Regions from separate parts of the Caloramator mitchellensis genome, predicted to be linked through region 1. Evidence: riboswitches for the same ligand, from Rfam matches in the RefSeq annotation. Region 1 holds a riboswitch; the other holds the start of a gene.

Region 1 (4,431 bases):
TTTCATCGATTATCTTTTCGCCATCATACAAAATATCAGCTGTTTCTATCGCTCTTTTCAAAGGGCTTGTAATGCAAGTTTTAATTTGAAAATTATCTATAATAGGTTTTAGCATTTTAATTTCTTCAATTCCTCTTTTAGATAATCTTCCATCTGATTTTCCTGAATAAACTCCTTTTAAATTGTCCTCAGTTTCACCATGTCTTACTAATATTAAATCCACTGTATCACCACCCAAAGAAGGAGCAGTAAAATTTCATTTATCTCAATACAAGCACCATAAACATCACCTGTAAGACCATCTATTTTTTTATAGGATATCTTCATAAGAACATAAGTTATCAGCCATCCTATAAATAAAAGTAAAACATACCTTAAAGCAACTAAATATATGCCAACCAGAGAAAAGGTTAAAAGTCCTATGATTGAATATTTAATCGTTTCTTTGCCGGTAAATAAAATCCCTAGTCCTTCATTTCTTGCGCTTTTACCAACTGCAAACAAATACGTTACAAGAAGCCTTGACAATCCTATAGAAACAATTAGTCCTATTAAAGCGCCTTCTTGTCTTAAATTTTTAATTATTATAAATTTAAATAGCAAATCAAAAACAACAGCTATAACCCCAAAGGCACCTATTCTACTGTCCTTCATTATCTCAAGTATTTTTTCTTTTTTTCTTCCTGATAAAAAGCCATCGGCAGTATCCGAAAGTCCATCTACATGTAGACCACCTGTTATGCTTATCCATACGAATAGAGTAATTAGTGCAGCTATTTCTTCATTTATGCTTATTAGTAATCTAAAAGGAATGTATACTATAGAAGCAATTATCACCCCAACAAAAGGGAAAAATGCTGTGCTCTTTTTTATCGTCCTTTCATCAAAATCTACTTGAATATTCAATGGCAGCCTTGTTAAAAACTGAATTGCAAGTATAAACGCTTTAATCATTTTAACTTAAGCGGTATTCCTAAAAAAACAATATAAACTTCATCTGAAATTTGAGCTGCCATCTGATTTATCCTGCCTTGGATATCCCTGAAAACCCTTGCGATATGGTTTTCAGGGACTATGGACATTCCTGTTTCATTGGTGACCATTATTAAATTTCCATTCTTATTGTTCACTTCATCAATGAGGCTTTTTATCTCATTATTGGCCACTTCTTCTATTTTTTTCTGGGTAACTTCATCTATTTTTTCCATGCCCTCTGTAATATCAAACATTATATTCGATATCAAATTTGTCAGGCAGTCGAGCAGGTAATACTTCTCATTTCCAACAGCCTCTTTTAAATTATACGTCCCCTCAAACGTTCTCCATTTTGCATTTCTCCTATTTCTATGCAAATTAACTCGCTGCTGCATCTCTTCATCCCATATCCTTGAGGTCGCAATGTATACTACCTCATTTTTATCCTTTAGCATTTCTTCAGCGAACTTGCTTTTACCCGAACGTGCTCCACCGCTTATCAGCGTTATCATTTTATTTCTCCTCTCTTATGTCAACTAAAAAGTCGTTAACAATATTTGCCTCCTCAAATGAACCCATTTCATTGACTATTGCAAGTGCAGATTCTATTATCATAAACGCCAATGGACATCCTGAACCTTCTCCTAGCCTCATCTTTAAATTAAGCATTGGCTCTATGCCTATTTCATTCATCATATAAACTGCCCCAGGCTCTGCAGACAAATGCGATGGGAATATATAATCCTTAACAAGTGGATTTAATCTTACTGCACAAAGCGCTGCCGCAGATGAAATAAAGCCATCTATTACAATTGGAACTCTGTTTTTTGCAGCAGCAAGGAAGCATCCACAAAGCCCTGCTATATCAAACCCTCCAACCTTTGCTATAACATCGATGGGGTCATTGGGATTAGGCTTATTTATTTCTAGTGCTCTCTTCACTACATTCTTTTTATTTTGATGCTGTTCATCTGTAAGTCCTGCACCCTTGCCAACTACAACATCTGGACTAAGACCAGATAATGCGCTTAAAACTGCTGCCGAAGTCGTTGTGTTGCCTATTCCCATCTCACCAGTTCCTAAAAGGTCAACTCCTCCTTTTACAAGATTGTCAACAACTTCAATCCCTATTTCAATTGCCTTTACTGCATCTTCATAGCTCATAGCCGCCTCTTTAGCTATATTTTTAGTCCCATATGCAATTTTTTTGTTAATTATCAAAGGATGGTCAAAATCTGCGTCAACTCCTATATCAACAATTGTAAGTTCAGCACCCGCCTGTCTTGCAAGAACACAAACCCCAGTAATTCCTCGAGTAAAATTTTCTGTAACAACTTTAGTTATAAATTTAGGTGCACAACTAACACCTTCATCAACTACTCCATTGTCTGCGGCCATTATAACTATATTCTTCTTGTTTATTTTATTATGTATTTTACCTGTGATGCCTGCCATTCGTGCCCCTATTTCTTCTAAAGTTCCAAGGCTGCCTATAGGCTTTGTAAGATTATCGATATGTTTTTTGGCTTTTTCTACAACCTCCATATTAAGCGGTTTGATTCCTTCAATAGTTGATTTTAATAATTCCATTGCTTATCCTCCCTCTTTGTTTAAAAATTCAATAAATTTTTGACATTTAAAAAGCCTCTACAAAGGTAGAGGCAAGATTATACAAAAAAGCCTACCATAGGGGCAGGCTATATCTTTACAATCAGCCACTCCCTTCCCTCCGAAGGATTAGCATCATTAAAGGCAGGTCTCCTGGCTAACGGGTCCTCCTCATCCAACCCTTCCCGGTTTTACAGTGGTTGTTGGATTCGTCGCCGTATACAGTAGCGGGGGCTGCAGCGGATTTACACCGCTTTCCCTATTAAGCTTTTCAAGCACCTTTAACAAACTTTATTAAATTTTAGTATTAATGTTCTCGTTTTTTTCAGTTTATCATAAATAATAGTAAAATTCAATTAGTAGATTCGTTTTGTTCGTGGTTGCCATTTTTTCTTTGCTGATAAAAGCTTGAAATCGAACCTAGCAAGTCATGGACAAAATTTGAACCTCTGCTAATAAGGATGCCTGTTAAAATATTCCCCACAAAGGGTATTTTATTTGCCCCAAGATACATAGTAAATACATCAAAGTCAAAAACTATGCAAATTAGTGCTGCAACAGCTATCGCGCCTATCCTGTCAAAACAAAAATACTTGTCCTTCTTTATCATCTTCAATGTTTCCCAAACTGCTTCTGTAAAAATAGCTGCAATGAGTATTTTGTCCATAAAACCATCCGAACAATTGATTCAATAACATTATATTATTTTTTTTCTCAACTATTCCTAGGAATAACAACATTTAACGCATTTTTTAATATTTCAAATTCTGCTCTATCAGTTATGATTATCTCTCCGTCTATATTTACTGCAAATTCCTCATCTGAAGTGATTACAAGTTTGCTTCCTTTAAACATGCTAACTTCTCTTAAATCTATATGTTCACCCTTTATGTATTTACTAAGCAAGAAGGGTATTTTTAGTTTGTTCATATTCTCAATAAAGCATATATCAAATAGCCCGTCTGATATATCTGCCTCAGGAGTAGGCAGCATACCACCGCCGTAATATTTTCCATTAGATGCTGTTACGAGCAATGTTTTTGCATTAAAACTATACTCATCTATACTAACATTAAAGTTCTTCCCTTGGTATTTTAATAGCGTCTTAACAAGCCCATAAAGATATGCACTCTTACCAGAAAAAATTTTATTGCTCCTTTGCACTGCATGGGCTATTTCGCTATCAATTCCAGCACTTCCTATATTGATAAAAAATCTGTCATTGCATTTACCCAAGTCAACCCTAATTATCTCTCCGTTTATGATATATTCTAATATTTTTTCTATATCGCTGTCTTCATAAATCGTCCTTGCAAAATCATTTCCAGTTCCACCTGGTATAACACCTAATGCAGCCTCTGAACCGATTATGCCGTTAACCACTTCATTAAGTGTCCCATCTCCACCTACAGATGCAACAACATCAAAATACTTTGAGCCTTCTTTGGCAATCTGTGTTGCATGCTCAGGTGCCATTGTGTATTCTATTTTAAATTCTACACCTTTTTTATTGCAGATATTTTGTATCAACGGAACCAAGCCCTTAGCCTTCCCATGTCCTGCCTTTGGATTAACTATAAACAGAAACTTCATAAAATCACCTAAAATATTATTTCTACTATGCCTATATTTGTATGTTTAACCAAATCTATATCATAAGGTTTTATCTCATTCCCAAACTCGTCTTTTACTATCCTGACTTTAGGTTTATCCGGGAATCCTTTATTATTACCAACGACAAAGGCATAATATCCATTTGAAAGCTTTACTTCCATTCCAATTGAATAAATAGAGAATATATTCTTGAATATATTTACAAGTTCCAAATCAAAAAGAGTTCCAGCTGAT
Region 2 (4,431 bases), on a different contig from region 1:
GCGCCTGAAACGACATCCGAAAATGCTGTAACTTTAATTTCAACTGTATCACCTTTATTAATCTCATCAGGTATAGTAATTTGCAAAGGCTTAATGTCCCACTTATTATCCGTAACATAGTATAGTAATATTTCATCGTTTTGATGTATTTCAAATGAACTTAATCCAACTTCAAGCGATTTATTATTTACCCAAGTGCCCCACCACTTACCGTTTGAATAATCAGGTTTAAAATCTCCCACACTGTCTATAAATGGTCCCAAATCATAGTATATAACTTCAAATGGTATATTATTTTCTATTAGAACCTTTGCAACAGCTGCATAAGCCGACTTAACTTCAGTAGTGATTGACTTTCCTGTAAAATCATACACCGTTTTATTTCCAGCTTTCACAGTATACGTTCCAATTGTTTTTTCAGGGGTTTCTATTCTTACTGTTACATCGTAGCTTTTTTCTACTAATTCAAAAACACCCAGAACAACTTTTATAATATTGTTGTTGTTTTTTACAAAAACCTTGTAATTCAAGCTATTTAATTCTAAATTCTTATAAAATTTAAAATATCCATTATTTGGTTTCAAAGTATAAGCGTTCTTATCACCATTTATGATAAGAGTTGCTTCATCGGCACCATCTGCTCGTATTATTAGTTCTACATTCTTTAAATCTTTATTATATACTGAATATAAAACTGCGTTTGTATTTTCGTTCTTAGTAACTGCTTTGAAAAATTTCCCTTTGGTAAATCTTATATTTTTATACATGTTTTTATTGTAATTAAAACTAATCAAAGCTCTTAATACCTGATTTGTAGCAATGCTGTCTACATTGCTGCTCTTTAAATGTTTAAATCCGCCAGTTCTATCTTTATATAAATAAAGTTCTTCTAGTATATTTCTTTTTCCAATATAATATCTAGACAAATCGTCACCAGCAGAAACTGCTGCCTGAACAACCCAAGCCAATGTTTCAGCAGTTTGACTTTCCTTTGAAAGATACTTTATTTTAGATTTTAAGAAATTTAAAGCCTTTGCTACTGATACAGATGATTTTGTTCTTCCTGCCATTGTCAGTGCAGTAACAGCCATTGCAGTAGTATCAATATCGCTATTTTTATTTCCTAGAATCCATGAATATCCACCGTCTTTATTTTGGTTGTTTTCTAAAAATTTTACTGCCATTTCTTTGTTATAGTTTTCCTTAACTGTTTCAAGAGCTATAATACTCCATATGTGGGAATTCAAATATAACTCTTTTGTATCGTCTATCTTATCCTTAAATTTTCCATTTTCCAATTGAGAGTTTTTTAGAATTTCAATTAAATTAACCCCATTGAAATTTGAAGGGTCATAACCTGAGGCTGCAATTGTCAAAATGTGCTTTGCATAGCTTGTTGTCCAATTATATGATAATTCTTTTAATATATCGTTTTGCTTATTTTCTAAATATGTTTTTCCTTTTATTCTTAAATTGCTGCTATTTAAGTTGTAACCTGCCATTGCAAGAGCCACTGCATCCCAGTCGCTTAATCCATTTGTTTTTGATTTATTAATAATGTAATTTATCGCTCCTGAATAACTTTGTTTCATTTTTGATTTTGTAGTATTACTTAAAGCTGCTAAAACAGATGAACTAAATGTCAAAAATAATATTATTGTTAAAATACCTGCAATTAAATTTTTCTTTAAAATTTTCATACTAGCCCTCCTTAAGGCGCCAGATCATCTACAGTCCAGCCCTTATAATTAAAATTTATTTCGTCTCCATTTTTTAATAATATGTCCTTTGCTCCTACGCTTGTCTTTTTGCCATTTAAATAAATAAACCAATCGTATCCTAAAATACCTTTTTTTATATCCTCATCAGTCAGCTTGTTTGGAGGAATGGATTCCAAACCATTGATGGACTTTATGAAACCTCCCTCTTCATAAACCTCTGCATTTTCTTTTAGCAATCTTAATGCATTAATGCTCTTGTTTAGCTTTACTACTTTTTCTAGAAGTATTATTTTATTATCCTTTGAAATGACAAGCTTAATCGCAACTTCTTTGATTTCATTTTGCTTTTTAACATCTGCTTCTTTATTATCTGATTGTGGCTTTATTTCATTAGTTGATTTATTTTTTTGCTCTACATTTGATACATTCGTTGTAACTGAAGTTTTTTGACCTTCAGGTAATGTGTTTGAATCTGAGTTGATAGTATTGTCTTGATTCTTGCTGCAACTAGTTAAAATAAATAATGTGATTAAAATAGGTATAAACTTGAACTTCAATATACCACCCCCTTCCAATCTCAGAGGGAAAAATAAAAAGCCCTGGAAAGGGCTTATAATCATATAAGCTTGCCCTTCCCTCCGAAGGTTATGCTTCATAATACAGGCAGGTTTCCTGGCTTATGGTTCATCTTACTCCCTGGCCTTCCCAAAAGGTGGCATATCAGGTTTCATCCCCATTTACAGTAGCGGGGGCTGCAACGGACTTTCACCGTTTTCCCTTTTAACTTTTCAGCACCTATATTATTTGTATTCGGTTCTTTATATATTATAACATCAAAATAAATTATGCTCAATCTTTCAAAACAATTATCAAGAAATTTCACACAAATTTATATATCTTATGAATTTACCCTTTCTTAATCTACATTCATCTGTTATTTCAAAACCAACATTTTTAATATTTTCCTGCATATCTTCTAAAGTAACAAATACTGCCCTTTTAGCAATTCTCGCCGTATTTTTAATTATTTCATCCTGAATTTCTCTTGTTGTAACGGAAAGAACACCGTAAGGTAAGTCTACGATTGCTGCGTCAAATTTTTCAGCGATATCTTTTATATCGCTACATGATACAACATCCGGATAACCAAAATATTTTAAATTATTTTTTGCTCCTTTAACTACATTGTTGTTAATATCATAACCTTTAATATCTATTCCCATTGAAAGTGCTTCCAAAACTACGGTTCCAATTCCACAACAAGGGTCTACCATTTTAATATTTTGATTTCTTCCTGTTGCAATATTAACAAGAGCCCTTGATACCCTTGCAGTTAGAGAATTACAGTATTGAACCGGTTTTTCATCATGTTCATGCCATTTACCGCTATTCTTTATTAACTCTCCAGCTACCCATTTTTGTTCTATATCCAAAACACCAACTTTAGTTTTGGGATTATGGATTTTAACTTCACCTTCAATATTTCTTCCAATCAAACTTTCTATTTTATGTTTTTTATTCAAATCCATCCTCTCTATCAAGCTAATATACTGAACCTTGTAATCGTCGTATTTAATTTTCTTTTTTTCGATTATATCTGCTAAATCCTCTATAGATTCGGAAATAGCGTCTATTTTAATACAATATTTTATATAGGGACTTCTATTAACATCTATATATTCATCATAAAAAAAATATTTACCATCCAGATTAATATTAAATAGTCTACGTAACTCCATTAAGCATAATTCTTTTTCTCCATCTGGAAAATTAACATAATAAAAAAACATCATATCACCAACCTTTAAAAAACCCCCTTGTTGATATTTCCAACCAAGGGGGTGAAATTTAATATTATATGGTGCGGGCGAAGGGATTTGAACCCATACGGTTTCCCGCTAGAACCTGAATCTAGTGCGTCTGCCAGTTCCGCCACGCCCGCCTACATCCTAAAAAAATTTTATCACTCTATTGAATTTTTGTCTATATCAATATTTACACTTTTTTACTTTTAGAAACCTATATATTTTATTTATAATTAAAAATCTTCCATAATTCATTTTATTAATAATAAATTTACCAATTCCCAAATATTTTATTAGCTCTTTTTCCAAATCTGTAAATTTATTTTTTAATAATTCTTTATCTTCTAAGGTTAAGTCGTAATCATCATATAAATTTCTGTTTAATATTTCTAAAATAATACTCATGTCAATATTTAACTTTTGGCCTATATTTAACAGCAATTCCTCTAATGTTAATCCTTCATAATTAACACCTAATGCGAATGATGTAAATTTAATTTTTGAAACAAAATATGAGGTGCTTATTTTATTTCTTTTAAAAATAATAATTATTAACATTAAAATTACTAAAATAAAAGCGACAAATAATTCAAAATAAAAATTTTTAACTTTCTTGCTTTGACTAATAGCCTCATTATCTTCAACAACCCTGTTTTCTTTTAATTTTTCCGTTTGATTGTCTTTTTCTTGTATTTCGGTTTGATTTTTTAATACATCGAATGCATAATCAATAGTTGTATAATGTCCAGGAGTTGGGTCAAAAGTAACAAATCCAAGCCCATTTATATATGCTTCAACCCAAGCATGCGCATCGGAATTTAAAACATCTATTTCTTTAAAAGGTGTAGCGTTTATAGCAAATCCCTCCACGTATCTCGATGGAATACCTGCTGTTCTTAACATTA

What was found. Region 1 has a riboswitch for cobalamin ahead of cobT (nicotinate-nucleotide--dimethylbenzimidazole phosphoribosyltransferase). Riboswitches for the same ligand answer to the same signal wherever they lie in the genome.
Region 2: another riboswitch for cobalamin. It lies ahead of ABG79_RS00870 (DUF4430 domain-containing protein); the one in region 1 lies ahead of cobT (nicotinate-nucleotide--dimethylbenzimidazole phosphoribosyltransferase).

What each region holds. Positions count from the first base shown of each region.
Region 1 is NZ_LKHP01000020.1:22,448-26,878, forward strand. It holds gene ABG79_RS11335 (histidine phosphatase family protein) at 1-223, opposite strand, end outside; gene cobS (adenosylcobinamide-GDP ribazoletransferase) at 214-954, opposite strand; gene cobU (bifunctional adenosylcobinamide kinase/adenosylcobinamide-phosphate guanylyltransferase) at 951-1,487, opposite strand; gene cobT (nicotinate-nucleotide--dimethylbenzimidazole phosphoribosyltransferase) at 1,489-2,565, opposite strand; cobalamin riboswitch at 2,710-2,881, opposite strand; gene ABG79_RS11355 (hypothetical protein) at 2,936-3,250, opposite strand; gene ABG79_RS11360 (diacylglycerol/lipid kinase family protein) at 3,298-4,176, opposite strand; gene ABG79_RS11365 (HD-GYP domain-containing protein) at 4,185-4,431, opposite strand, start outside.
Region 2 is NZ_LKHP01000001.1:171,207-175,637, reverse strand. It holds gene ABG79_RS00875 (prenyltransferase/squalene oxidase repeat-containing protein) at 1-1,700, opposite strand, end outside; gene ABG79_RS00870 (DUF4430 domain-containing protein) at 1,712-2,278, opposite strand; cobalamin riboswitch at 2,367-2,535, opposite strand; gene ABG79_RS12175 (TRM11 family SAM-dependent methyltransferase) at 2,591-3,514, opposite strand; tRNA gene ABG79_RS00865 (tRNA-Leu) at 3,581-3,663, opposite strand; gene ABG79_RS00860 (transglutaminase-like domain-containing protein) at 3,710-4,431, opposite strand, start outside.